4 regions of the Streptomyces sp. NPDC001443 genome follow, and region 4 is predicted to be linked to each of the others. Evidence: riboswitches for the same ligand, from Rfam matches in the RefSeq annotation. Region 4 holds a riboswitch; each other region holds the start of a gene.
The links. A riboswitch is a leader RNA that binds a small molecule or an ion and turns the genes downstream of it on or off. The one in region 4 is predicted to bind cyclic di-AMP.

Region 1 (3,382 bases), on a different contig from region 4:
CGACCAGCGCCTCGCCAGCGCCCGCGAGATCGCCGAGGCCGCCCAGCGCGCGGTGCTGCCCGAGCCCGCCGCCCGGATCGGCGGCTACGACGTCGCCGCCCGCTACGAGGCGGCCCAGGCCGACGCCTGCATCGGCGGCGACCTCTACGCCGTGCAGGACACCCCGCACGGCGTGCGGCTGGTCGTCGGGGACGTGCGGGGCAAGGGCATGGGCGCGGTGGCGGCCGTGGCCGTGGTCATCGGGGCCTTCCGGGAGGCCGCCGAGCAGGAGGCGACCCTGGAGGCGGTCGCCCAGCGGCTGGAGCGGGCGCTGGCGCGCGAGGGCACCCGGCGCGACGGGCCCGACGTCTTCGAGGGCTTCACCACCGCCGTGCTCGCCGAACTCCCGCACGGGGAGGAGACGGTGCGGATCCTCAGTCGCGGGCATCCGCCACCGCTGCTGCTGGACCCGGACGGCACCGTGCGCCCCCTGCCGGCCCAGGAGCCGGCCCTGCCGCTCGGCATGGGCGAGCTGGGCAGCCGGCCCGACCGCGCGGAGGAGACCCGGTTCCCCAGGGGCGCCACCCTGCTCCTGCACACCGACGGCGTCTCCGAGGCGCGCGACGTCCAAGGCCGTTTCTACGACCCCGAGGAGCGGCTCGCCGGCCGCTCCTTCCGCGATCCCGAGGAACTGCTCGCCGCTCTCGCGCGGGACGTGCACCGGCACTGCGGGGGAGGTCTGACGGACGACATGGCCCTGCTCGCCGTCCGGCGTCCCTGACCACGCCGTCGTCACGTGGAGTGACCGGACGACCCCCCTGCGCATAACATCTGAGTCACCATCAAAACCGCCGTGACTCCTGAGGTGTTGCCCGCGCGCTCCGCACAAGGGGCAACTCACCCGATTTTCGCCGGTCATCGCCTTAAGTCCTGGCCAAAAATGTTATTGATCAAGCGGAACGGCTTGGAATCCTGCCCTCGTGCCCATTAACGTTCGATAACGCAGCGCGGTCGTCCCAGCCGTCACAAGGCGGCTCCGTGCGCACGCGCCGAATCCCGTAAGGGAACCGGGGAACCAACACCCTGGGGTGAATCGCACGGCCACCACTGTCAGCGACATCAGTGACAGGCGGTATACGCGCGTAGGAGACCTTCCTGCTCCGAACCCGTCAGCTAACCCGGTAGGCGAGAAGGAAGGAAGGAGCACGCCCAAGTGGCGTCCAACCCGCCTGCCCCAGAGGCCCCGTTCGTGCCGAGCCAGACCAGCACCGAGCCCTTCGGCTTCGGCAGCTACCGCACCGACGAGGGTCCGTGGGAGGAATGGAATCCCACCGCGGAGACCGTTCGCCCCCCGCGCGGCAAGCATCGCGTCGCCAAGCAGCGTGGCGGGGGACTCGCCCGCAGCTCCACCGTCCTGGGCGTCGGTGTCATAGCCGCCGTGGCCGGTGGCGGAATGGCCAGCGCCAACACCGGCAAGCCGCCGGTCTCCATCTCCATGCCCGACCTTCCCTCCGTCGGCTCCCTGCTGTCGGACGAGAAGCCCGCCGAGACCACGCAGGACGTCGCGACCCCGCTCAGCGGCATCGGCGTGACCACCGCCGACACCGCCCAGGGCGCCACCGACGCCGGCGAGGCGCTGCGCAGCCGGATCATGGCCCAGGCCGAGCAGCAGCAGACCCAGGTCGATGCCAAGGCCGCCGCCGCTGCCGAGAAGGCCGCCACCGACGCGGCCGCCAAGGCGGAGCAGGAGGCCAAGGACAAGGCCGAGGCCGCCAAGAAGAAGGCGGAGGAAGAGGCCGCGAAGAAGGCCGAGGCCGAGCGCCTGGCCGAGCTCGCCAAGCAGTACACGCTGCCGACCTCCTCGTACACGATCACCTCGACCTTCGGCGAGGCCGGCTCCATGTGGTCCTCCGGGTATCACACGGGCCTCGACTTCGCCGCGCCCACCGGAACGCTCATCAAGGCGATCCACAGCGGCACGATCACCGAGGCGGGCTGGGCCGGCTCCTACGGCTACCGCACGATCCTCACCCTCGACGACGGCACCGAGCTGTGGTTCTGCCACCAGTCCTCGATCAGCGTCAGCGTCGGGCAGAAGGTCGCCACCGGTGATGTCATCGGCCGGGTCGGCGCCACCGGCAACGTCACCGGTCCGCACCTGCACCTGGAGGTCCACCCGGGCGGCAGCGCGGACGGCATCGACCCGATGGCCTGGCTGCGCGGCAAGGGACTCACCCCCTGACGACCCGGGCTCCCCGGTTCTCCTGAACCTCCGGCGGTCCTGGCGACACCCCCCGACGCCAGGACCGCCGGTTTTCCGCTGCCCGGGCACGGGTCCCGGGAACGGGTGGACCGCGGGACAGTCGTACGGAATATCAACTTCAGAGCCGAGCGTTGACACTGAGCATGACTTCTCTTCGCAAGCTCGGTTCCTCCGACCTCGAGGTCTTCCCGCTGGCCCTCGGCGGCAACGTCTTCGGCTGGACCGCCGACCAGGACCGGTCCTTCGCCGTACTCGACGCCTACACGGCCGCCGGCGGCAACTTCATCGACACCGCGGACTCCTACTCGGCCTGGGTCGACGGCAATCAGGGCGGCGAGTCCGAGACGATCATCGGCAACTGGGTCAGGGCCCGCGGCAACCGCGCCGACGTCGTCATCGCCACCAAGGTCAGCCAGCACCCCGGGTTCCCCGGTCTGACCGCCGCCAACATCAAGGCCGCCGCCGACGCCTCGCTGCGCCGCCTCGGCACCGACCACATCGACCTCTACTACACCCACTTCGACAAGCCCGAGGTGCCGGTCGAGGAGATCGTCGGCGCGCTCGACGAACTGGTGCGGGCGGGCAAGGTGCGCCAGATCGGCGCCTCCAACATCTCCCCCGAGCGGCTGCGCGAGTCCCTGGAGTTCTCCGACCGCGAGGGCCTGGCCCGGTACGTGGCCCTCCAGCCCCACTACAACCTGGTCTCGCGCGACACCTACGAGGGAGAACTCCAGGACGTCGCCGACCGGTTCGGCCTCGCGGCCGTCCCCTACTTCGCCCTCGCCTCCGGATTCCTCACGGGCAAGTACCGCCCCGGCACGACGGTCGACAGCGCGCGGGCCACCGGCGCCGCCAAGCACCTGGAGACCGACCGCGGCCGCAAGGTCCTCGCCGCCCTCGACGAGATCGCCGGCGCCCATGACGTCCCGGTCGCCACCGTCGCCCTGGCCTGGCTCGCCGCCCGGCCCACGGTGCTCGCCCCGATCGCCTCCGCGCGGACGGTGGACCAGCTGCCGGCCCTGCTCGGCGTCGCGGAACTGGAGCTGACGGAACCGGAGGTCGCGCGCCTCACGCAGGCATCGGCCTGATCCGGCCCGCCCGTCTCCCCGTCTCCCCCGGGGCTACGACCGGTACGGGTTG
Region 2 (3,382 bases), on a different contig from region 4:
CGAGCCCGGCGGCGGGCCGCCGCCGGGCCGAGAGGTCAGTCGAGGAGCCGCTCGCGCAGCCGCTCCCGGGTCTCCGGGGTCAGCTTGAGGCCCTGCTCCAGGTAGGTGTCCACGCCGCCCCAGTTCTCCTCGATGGTCTCCAGCGCCGCGGTCAGGTACTCCGCCCGCGCGTCGAACAGGGGGCCGAGCAACTCCATGACCTCGGGGGAGTAGCCGGCCGAGGACTTGTCGCTGCGGCGCACCTTGTAGCGGCGGTGCGTGGCGTTGGACTCCAGGTAGTCGGCGAGGATCGCCTCGCGCTCCACGCCCAGGGCCAGCAGCGTCACCGCGATGGACAGGCCGGCGCGGTCCTTGCCCGCCGCGCAGTGCATCAGGGCCGGGACGCTGTCCTCGGCGAGCGAGTGCAGCACCCGTGAGTGCTCGCCCGTCCGCTCCTTGACGATGGTGCGGTACGACATGATCATCCGGTGCGCGGCCTTGCCCTCGCCGAGGATCGCGCGCAGCTGCTCGATCTCGCCGTCGCGGACCATCTTCCAGAACTCGGAGCCGTCCGCCGGGTCCGACAGCGGCAGGTTCACGTTGCGCACGCCGGGCAGCTCGACGTCCGGGCCCTCCAGCTTCCGGTCCGCCGCGTTGCGGAAGTCGAAGATCGTGTGCAGCTTCAGGGAGGACAGGAACGCCGTGTCCTCGTCCGTCGCGTGCGCCAGGTGACCGCTGCGGAACAGCACGCCGTGGCGCACCCGCCGCCCGTCGGCGGTGGGCAGTCCGCCGACGTCGCGGAAGTTGCGCACTCCGGCCAGTTCGGGCTCGGTCGACGGGACCTGCTGCGTCAAGGGGGGCTCCTCCCGCTCGCCCCGTCGGCGTGGCTCGGCGGGTGGCCGACGGGATGCGCTGACGACGATACGACATCGGTTCGAGGGCGACCGCGTTGTCCACAGGCCAAAGCCTCGGTGCGGCGATCAGCCTCGTATGTCACTTCTATCTGATCTGCCCCAATTACGCTCTTTGCTGGAAGTCGCCCCGGAATAAAGGTGACTGGGTGGAGGGTGCGTGAGGAGGGTCATATCGGTGACCGTGAGTGCTATGTCATGTTCACGCAATCAGTGCGCTTTTTTGGGGAGATGTGAAGCGGGAGGGGAGGGAATTCACGGAGGGTAATCGGGATCTCTCGTAACGGATCAAGCAAAACGGGCACATCCGGAAGGCGTCGCTTGTCCCGTTGTGGCGGGCTCGCTTACGTTCCACACCGATCCGGGCGGACGCCTAATCCTGCCGCCGCCCGGTGCCCGCACACTCACCCGTGCACGGCAGGAGCGGGGGACCCACAGGCTCGACCGCCTGGTCCCGTCATCGGAACAGGCTAGGGGTTCAGCCGCGCCGCGAGCGCGGCCGGACATCTCCAGTCCGCACCCGACAGCTCACCTCGTAGGCGCCGGAGAGGAATTCGCCATGCCCGCCAAGGGTAAGCACCGCCGTCCCAAGGCCCCGCGCCTCAGCCGCTCGCTCGCCGTCGCCGGAACCGGCGGCGCCGCGCTCGCCCTCCCGCTGCTGGGGGCCACCGGAGCCCACGCGGCGACGCCGCAGTCCGCCGCCCAGCCGGTTCCCGGAACGGCCGTGCAGTCCGTCGCGACGAGCGGCCAGAAGACCGCCGAGCAGACCGACGGGCAGAGCGCGGGTACCCGTATCTACACGGTGGTCGCCGGCGACCACCTCGCGAAGATAGCCGACGCCCAGCACGTCGACGGCGGCTGGCACCGGCTCTACCAGGACAACCGGGCGGCCGTCGGGGCCGATCCGTCGCTGATCCACCCCGGTCTGAAGCTCACCATCGGCGCGAAGGCCGTGACGGGCGGGGGCGCCGAGTCCGCCGCGCCGCAGGCCGCCGCCCCGAAGTCCGCGTCGGCGGAGACCTCTTCCTCTTCGGTGGAGTCGTCCCCCGCGAAGTCCGCCGTCCCGCAGACCGCCGGCAGTGGTTTCGTGCTCCCGGTCGCCGGTGCCCCGATCGGCACCGCGTACCACGTGGCGGGCAGCATGTGGTCCAGCGGTCACCACACCGGCGTCGACTTCGTCGTCCCGACCGGCACCTCGCTCAAGGCCGTCGGCGCGGGCACGGTCGTCTCGGCCGGCTGGGGCGGCGCGTACGGCAACCAGGTCGTCATCCGGCTCGCCGACGGCCACTACGCGCAGTACGCCCACCTGTCCCAGCTCTCCGTCTCGGCCGGCCAGGCCGTGACCCCGGGTCAGCAGGTCGGTCTCTCGGGCGCGACCGGCAACGTGACCGGCCCGCACCTGCACTTCGAGATCCGCACCACCCCGGACTACGGCTCGGACATCGACCCGCTCGCCTACCTCCGCTCGCACGGCGTCGCCGTCTGACCGACGGGCCGTCTCCCGCGCGCCTCTCCGCCGTCGAAGGCCGGACCCCGATCCCCGGGTCCGGCCTTTGGCGCACCCGGGTGCGGGTACTGCGTCGACGTCCCGGATCGCACGCTTATTCCCCGATTGGACAACTCTTTAGGAGTGGCTTATCTCACCGTCCGTCAACCCGTGGCTACGGTCGCGTAGGTCACATTCGAGGGTGAATCATGAGCCGATGTGGCAGACGATTCGAAGAGTGACGGCAGAGCAGTGATCGGGTCGTACGTAGCGGTGGGGGACAGCTTCACCGAGGGCGTCGGCGACCCCGGCCCCGACGGGGCGTTCGTCGGCTGGGCCGACCGGTTCGCGGTACTCCTGGCGGACCGGCAGCCCGAGGGCGACTTCCAGTACACCAATCTCGCGGTACGTGGAAAGCTCCTCGACCAGATCGTGGAGGACCAGCTTCCGCAGGCCGTCCGGCTCGCGCCGGACCTGGTCTCCTTCTGTGCCGGCGGCAACGACATCCTCCGGCCCGGGACCGACCCCGACGAGGTGGCGGAGCGGTTCGAGCGCGCGATCGCCGCGCTGACCGCCGTGTCCGGCACCGTCATGGTGACAACCGGCTTCGACACCCGCGGTGTTCCCCTGCTCAAGCACCTGCGCGGGAAGATCGCGACCTACAACGGGCACGTCCGGGCCGTCGCCGACCGGTACGGCTGCCCGGTGCTGGACCTGTGGTCGCTCAAGTCCGTCCAGGACCGCCGGGCCTGGGACGGCGACCGGCTCCACCTCTCGCCCGAGGGACACACGCGCGTGGCACTGCGCGCGGGCCAGACCCTCGGCGTGGAGGTGCCGGCGGACCCGGAGCAGCCCTGGCCGGCGCTGCCGCCGCGCGGCACCCTCGAAGTACGGCGCGACGACGTCCACTGGGCGCGTGAGTACCTGGTCCCGTGGATCGGCCGACGGCTGCGCGGGGAGTCCTCGGGCGACCACGTCACCGCCAAGGGTGCGCTGTCCCCGGACG
Region 3 (3,382 bases), on a different contig from region 4:
AGCTCGGCGGGCTGGAGGCCGAACTCGCCGGGCGGCACGTCCGCGGGGTGCTCCGAGGTGCCGACGAGCTCACGGACCAGCGCGTACTGGGCGTGGTTGGTGTCCTGGTACTCGTCGACGAGCACGTGCCGGAAGCGGCGGCGGTAGTGCTCGGCGACGTCCGGGAAGGCACGCAGCAGGTTGACCGTCGTCATGATCAGGTCGTCGAAGTCGAGCGCGTTGGCCTCGCGCAGCCGCGACTGGTACATCGCGTAGGCCTGGGCGAGGGTCTTCTCGAAGCCGTCGCCGGCCCGGGCCGCGAAGTCCTCCTCGTCGATCAGCTCGTTCTTCAGGTTGGAAATCTTGGCGCTGAAGGACTTCGGCGGGAAGCGCTTGGGGTCGAGGTCAAGATCGCGGCAGACCAGGGCCATCAGACGCTTGGAGTCGGCGGCGTCGTAGATCGAGAACGACGACGTGAAGCCGAGGCGCTTGCTCTCGCGACGCAGGATGCGCACGCACGCGCTGTGGAAGGTCATCACCCACATCGCGTTCGCGCGCGGGCCGACGAGCTGCTCGACGCGCTCCTTCATCTCGCCCGCGGCCTTGTTGGTGAAGGTGATCGCGAGGATCTGCCCCGGGTGCACGTTCCGCTCGCCGAGCAGGTGGGCGATGCGGTGGGTGAGCACCCGGGTCTTGCCGGAGCCGGCGCCGGCCACGATGAGCAGCGGCGAGCCGGAGTGCACGACGGCGGCGCGCTGGTTGTCGTTGAGCCCCTCCAGGAGGGCGGCCGGGTCGACCACCGGGCGCGGGGCGCCGTCACGGTAGTACTCGTCCCGGTCCGGCGGCAGGTCGAACTTCCCGCCGAACAGGTCGTCCGGAACCGGCTCCGGCACGTGCTCGTCCTCGGGCGGAGGCGGGGGCTCCTCCCCATGGGCCCGGGGGGCCTGGAGATCCGCCAGGAAGCTGTCGTCAAAGAGGCTGCTCATCGCTCTCCGAGTCTAGGGCGCCGCACCGACAACCCGCCGCCGTCCCGGGAACATCCCCGAAGCCGTACAGCCTCGGACGGGGGCCGGGCGGGGGCCGGGCGGGGGCCCGGGAGGGGAACGTCACATTCCGTGAGCCGGGCCGAGGAAGGCCGTGTCACCCTCGGTGACCTCGGCGCCGCGAAGCGACAAAGCAGAAAAAGGAGCTCGAACACCGCAGGGCAGGAACAAGCACGCCGGATCGGCCGCACCCCGACACAGCCGGGTCCTAGGTCACGAAAATGTATCGGGCATATCGCCCATCAACCTTCACAAGGGCCACAGGAGTTGGCTAGCGTGCCGGGCGGGCCGCACGACCCCCACCGGCGAACGTCGCCGGGCCGCGCGGCCTCCGCCGAGTCCGGTACGCCCGCACGGCGTCCGGAGCCGGGGACCCAACCAAGACCTGGGGTGAATCGGCCCCCGTCCCCCATCGGGGACAGGCCGTAGGGCAAACCTTCCGATCATCCGCCCGAACCCGACAGCTAACCCGGTAGGCGGAGTGTGGAAGGAGTCGCCTCCCTTGGCGTCGCACCGCAAGTCGCGTCCCACCGGTACACGCGCAGCAGGCATACGGACCCCCGCCCTGGCCACGGCGGCCCTCACCTCCGTCGCCCTGTTCTCCCAGACGGCCCACGCGGCCCCCTCGGCCGACGACGGCCGACCGAGCCTGGAAGAGGTCGAGAAGAAAGTCGACGACCTGTACCGCCAGGCCGAGTCGGCGACCGAGAACTACAACGCGGCCAAAGAGAAGACCACCAAGCAGCGCAAGCACGTCGACACCCTGCTCGACGACGTCGCCCGGCGCACCCAGAAGCTCAACGAGGCACGCGAGGAACTCGGTTCCTTCGCCGCGGCGCAGTACCGGACCGGTGCCACCGCGCCGGACACCGCGACCTTCCTGCTCGCGGACTCGCCCCAGGACTACTTCGACCAGACCCAGCTCATGGGCCGGCTGACCTCGCGGCAGAAGGGCGCGGTCGACGACTACGTCACCGAGCAGGCCGCGATGATGCAGGAGCGCCGCAAGGCCACCGAGAGCCTCGACACGCTCACCGACGCGCAGAACGATCTCCAGACCGCCAAGGCTGCCGTCCAGAAGAAGCTCGCCGCCGCGCGCGTGCTGCTGTCCCGGCTGACGGCCGAGGAGAAGGCCCGGCTGGCCGCGATCGAGAAGCAGAAGCAGGAGGCGGCCGCGGCCAAGGCGGCGGAGCTCGCGAAGCAGCAGGCGGCAGCGGAGGCAGCAGCGGCGAAGGAGAGCGCGGCGTCGAGTTCGGGCTCGTCCGCCACGTCCTCGTCGTCCGGTTCTTCGTCCGGTTCTTCGTCCTCCTCGTCCGCGGACTCCGCCGTCGGCACCAAGGCCGAGAAGGCGCTCGCCTTCGCCCGCGCGCAGATCGGCAAGCCGTACGTCTGGGGCGCGACCGGGCCCGGCTCCTACGACTGCTCCGGCCTCACCCAGGCCGCCTGGAAGGCCGCCGGGGTCACCCTGCCGCGCACCACCTACGACCAGGTGAACACCGGCACCACCGTCTCCCTCCCCGACGCCCGGCCGGGTGACCTGGTCTTCTTCTACGACGACGTCAGCCACGTCGGCATCTACATCGGCGACGGCATGATGATCCACGCTCCCAAGCCCGGCGCGTACGTCCGCGAGGAGTCGATCTACTACGACGGCGAGTCCGGGATCCACAGCGTGGTCCGCCCGGCCTGACGCCACCCGCTGCCCGGCCCCCCGCGCGGGTGCCGGGGGGCGTGCGGAGCTGCCTGCGGTCGCGGGTATTTCCGGGCGCCCGCGCGCGCCCCGCTCACCGCGCGCCCGGGGCTCCTTAGCATCGGCCGCATGCCCTCCACGCCCCGTATCCCGCCGCTCCGCGCCCGGTGGGCGTGGCGTGAGCCGGCGACCGGAGCCGCGGTGCTGGCGACCGGCATCCTGTCGGTCGGACTGGAGCAGACGGGGTACGAGGTGCCGTCCCGGATCGCTCTGGTGCCGGCCTGCGTCGCCTGGCTGGCCCTGGCGGCGGGCTTCGCCGTCCAGCTGCTGTGGGAGCGGGAGGCCTGGGTGCGCCGGGCGACCGCACCGGCCGCGCTCACCGCGGTCGCCGCGACCACGGTGCTCGGCACCCGCTTCTCGCTGCTGGGGGGGCAGACCCTGGCCGAGGCGCTGCTGGCGCTGGCCGCCGTGCTGTGGCCGGGGCTGCTCGTGGCCGTCCTGCGGCACTGGGGGAACCGTATGCCGGGGGCGGTGTTCCTCGCGTGCGTGGCCACCCAGGGCCTCGCGGTGCTGGCGGCCACCCTCGCCGCGACCCTGTCGACGGCCTGGCTCGCGCATGCGGCGCTGGTGCTGTTCTGGCTGGGGCTGGTGCTCTACGGCCTGGCGCTGG
Region 4 (3,382 bases):
CTGGGCGAGCTCGACGGCGTCCAGGGTCTCGGTCAGCGAACCGATCTGGTTGACCTTGACCAGCAGGGCGTTGGCGGAGCCCTCCTCGATGCCGCGGGCCAGACGCTCGGGGTTGGTGACGAAGAGGTCGTCGCCGACGATCTGGACCTTGTCGCCCAGCTTCTCGGTGATGACCTTCCAGCCGGCCCAGTCGTCCTCGAACAGCGGGTCCTCGATGGAGACCAGCGGGTACGCCGCCACGAGCTCGGCGTAGTACTCGGTCATCTCGGCGGCGGAGCGCTCCTTGCCCTCGAAGGTGTAGACGCCGTCCTTGTAGAACTCGGAGGCGGCGACGTCGAGGGCGAGGGCGATCTGCTCGCCGGGGGTGTAACCGGCCTCCTTGATGGCCTCGACGATGAGGTCGAGGGCGGCGCGGTTGGACTCCAGGTTCGGGGCGAAGCCGCCCTCGTCGCCGAGACCGGTGGACAGGCCCTTGGTCTTCAGCACCTTCTTGAGGGTGTGGTAGACCTCGGCGCCCCAGCGCAGGGCCTCGGAGAAGGTCTCCGCGCCGATCGGGGCGATCATGAACTCCTGGATGTCCACGTTGGAGTCGGCGTGCGAGCCGCCGTTCAGGATGTTCATCATCGGAACGGGCAGCAGGTGCGCGTTCGGGCCGCCCAGGTAGCGGAAGAGCGGGAGGTCGGAGGCCTCGGACGCGGCGTGCGCGACGGCGAGGGAGACGCCGAGGATGGCGTTCGCGCCGAGCGAGCCCTTGTTGTCGGTGGCGTCCAGGTCGAACATCGCCTGGTCGATCAGGCGCTGCTCGGTGGCGTCGTAGCCGACGAGCTCCGGGCCGATCTGCTCGATGACGGCGAGGACGGCCTTCTCGACACCCTTGCCCTGGTACCGGTTGGGGTCACCGTCACGGAGCTCGATGGCCTCGAAGGCACCGGTGGAGGCGCCGGACGGGACGGCGGCACGACCCGTGCTGCCGTCGTCGAGGCCGACCTCGACCTCGACCGTGGGGTTGCCTCGGGAGTCCAGGATTTCCCGGGCTACGACGACGTCGATGGACGGCACGAGCATCTCCTTCTGGGATGTGACGCAAGCTGTGCCGGGCCGGAAGGCCCGGTGATGCGCAGGCCTGTGGTGGCCGCGCGTGACTGAGCCTAACCGCCCCGAGGCGATCAGCCGGTCGTTGACCGCGTCATGGACGGAACCGAGAGTAAATTGTTTCCGAACGGAACAAAGCCGGTTCGACAAAAAAACCCCGTCCCGGTGCGTACGGGGGAAGAACGCACCGGGACGGGGAGCCCGTGGGGACGGGGGGACGGCCCTCACGTGGCCTCCACAATGAAGGACACGGCTGGGAGGCCGCCGTGGTTCAGCTACGAGCCCGCTGTCACTTCAGGTGCAGCTGCTGGCCCGGGTAGATGACGTCGGCGTCGGCGACGACGCCCTTGTTCAGCTTGAACAGCGCCTGCCAGCCGCCCTCGACGTTGTGCTTCTGGGCGATGGTGCTGAGCGTGTCGCCCTTGACGACCTTGTACTCGCCGTCACCCTTGGCGACCGTCTGGCCGGCCGGGGTGGTGACGGTCTTCGCGGCGGCCGGGCGCTCGGCGGAGCGGGTGGCGGCCTGCGTGTCGGTCGAGCGGGTGGTGGTGCTCGGCGCGGCGGCGGCAGCGGCGTAGGGGGTGCGGGACAGGCCCTTGCCGCAGACCGGCCAGGCGCCCTTGCCCTGGGAGGCGAGGACCTTCTCGGCGATGGTGATCTGCTGGGCCTTGGTGGCCAGGTTGGCCTGCGAGGCGTACTGCGTGCCGCCGTACGCGGCCCAGGTGGAGGCGGAGAACTGGACGCCGCCGTAGTAGCCGTTGCCGGTGTTGATGGCCCAGTTGCCGCCGGACTCGCACTGGGCGACGACGTCCCACTCGGCGGCGGTGGCGGCGGAGGCGTTGCCGGCCGCGAACAGCGGGGCGGCGACGGCGACACCGGCGACACCGGCGAGCGCGGCGATGCGGGTGGCCTTGGACGGGCGGCGGTGCGTGCCCTTACCGGAAAACAGCATGGTTGATCCCCTCACCGACGCCTGCGAGGTGAGCTGTCGGGTTCGGGCCGGTTGAGTTGCCCGGCCACGTCCCTCACGGGACGCGGCTTCACCCCGAGCCGGCACCAGCTTCAACCGCTGGGCCAGGCGCTTACCTTGGGTCCCCCGCTCCTGCCCACGGCGCTTGACGCGACGAATGTTCCCGGGCAGCCGCTGGCAGGACTCGGCGTTGCGGCAGCCGGTGCCCGCTGTGGCGAGCGATCTCGACCGTAAACAGGCGATCCGGGGAATTCCAAAGACGATCAGGGCTTCTGAGACTCATCCCACAGTTTCACCAAAACGGACATTTACCGGCGAAACGGGGCGTCAACTCTCGCCGTCTTACGCCCGTTTAGGCAGCTGCCTCCCAGGCCTGACCGGGAAGGACACGGGCCCCGACGGCACCACCCGCCCCCTGCTCATCCTGCGGAGCGGGGGCCGTCCGTCGCGGAGGCCCGGAGGGTCGGCCGGGGGTGGCGGACCACCCCGGCGCGGACGGGTTACGAGCCGTACGCGGTCGAGGCGTGCCGGCCGACGAAGGAGAGGTCGGCGTCGACGGAGGCCGTGTCCTCGTCGGCGCTGGCGCCGCGGTGGCGGCCGGTGCCCAGGTCGCCCGTGTCGACCAGACCCGAAGCGCCGACGGCCTGACGGGAATTGACCGAATCATCCACCTTCGCACTACTTGCGGCAGACTCATCGTCCTGCGCGTCACTCGTGGCAGCGTCGGAGGTTTTGTCCGTCTTGTCCGTCGTGGCCGCGGAAGAAGTGTCGGGGGACGCCGTGCCGGAAGGCGGGGCGGACGGGTCGGCGGACGCGGTGCCGGTGGCGGGCGTCGCGGACGGGTCGGCGGCGGAGTCGGCGGCGGAGTCGGACAGACCGAGCGGGTCCGTCACCGAGGGCGCCCCGGTCGCGCCGGACGTGCCGCTCGCGGTGTCGCCCGCCACACCCGTGTCGACGGCGGCCGTCGCGGAGTCCTTGGCGAGCCCGGAGGTCAGTCCGCACGTGGACCAGGCACCGGCCCCCTGGGCGGCGAGGATCTTCTCGGCGACGGCTATCTGCTGCGACCTGCTGGCCAGATCGGCCCTGGAGGCGTAGTCGAGACCGCCGTACTGCTCCCAGTCCGCCTGGGTCAGGTGCAGGCCCCCGAAGTGCCCGTCGCCGCTGTCCGCGCTCCACGAGCCACCGGTCTCGCACTGCGCAACCTGGTCCCAGGTGCTGCCCTCGGCCGCGCTCGCGCCACCGGCGCCCAGAAGCGGGATGGCGATGGCGGAACCTGCCACGCCGGCCGCGACGAGCAGGGCCGGGGCCTGGCGGGGACGA

Region 1: it holds a riboswitch for cyclic di-AMP, as region 4 does, so the genes downstream of both, ACWC24_RS38855 (M23 family metallopeptidase) here and ACWC24_RS14995 (transglycosylase family protein) in region 4, are expected to answer to the same signal.
Region 2: it holds a riboswitch for cyclic di-AMP, as region 4 does, so the genes downstream of both, ACWC24_RS23260 (M23 family metallopeptidase) here and ACWC24_RS14995 (transglycosylase family protein) in region 4, are expected to answer to the same signal.
Region 3: it holds a riboswitch for cyclic di-AMP, as region 4 does, so the genes downstream of both, ACWC24_RS11550 (NlpC/P60 family protein) here and ACWC24_RS14995 (transglycosylase family protein) in region 4, are expected to answer to the same signal.

The regions. Positions count from the first base shown of each region.
Region 1 is NZ_JBSFIA010000062.1:21,435-24,816, reverse strand. It holds gene ACWC24_RS38860 (PP2C family protein-serine/threonine phosphatase) at 1-760, shown strand, start outside; cyclic di-AMP (ydaO/yuaA leader) riboswitch at 1,017-1,182, shown strand; gene ACWC24_RS38855 (M23 family metallopeptidase) at 1,193-2,221, shown strand; gene ACWC24_RS38850 (aldo/keto reductase) at 2,386-3,330, shown strand; gene ACWC24_RS38845 (PrsW family intramembrane metalloprotease) at 3,364-3,382, opposite strand, start outside.
Region 2 is NZ_JBSFIA010000023.1:5,140-8,521, forward strand. It holds gene ACWC24_RS23255 (tyrosine-protein phosphatase) at 36-833, opposite strand; cyclic di-AMP (ydaO/yuaA leader) riboswitch at 1,286-1,445, shown strand; gene ACWC24_RS23260 (M23 family metallopeptidase) at 1,450-2,376, shown strand; gene ACWC24_RS23265 (SGNH/GDSL hydrolase family protein) at 2,629-3,382, shown strand, end outside.
Region 3 is NZ_JBSFIA010000008.1:24,238-27,619, forward strand. It holds gene pcrA (DNA helicase PcrA) at 1-965, opposite strand, end outside; cyclic di-AMP (ydaO/yuaA leader) riboswitch at 1,345-1,516, shown strand; gene ACWC24_RS11550 (NlpC/P60 family protein) at 1,525-2,712, shown strand; gene ACWC24_RS11555 (SLAC1 family transporter) at 2,842-3,382, shown strand, end outside.
Region 4 is NZ_JBSFIA010000011.1:142,388-145,769, reverse strand. It holds gene eno (phosphopyruvate hydratase) at 1-1,065, opposite strand, end outside; gene ACWC24_RS14995 (transglycosylase family protein) at 1,382-2,044, opposite strand; cyclic di-AMP (ydaO/yuaA leader) riboswitch at 2,048-2,216, opposite strand; gene ACWC24_RS14990 (transglycosylase family protein) at 2,563-3,382, opposite strand, start outside.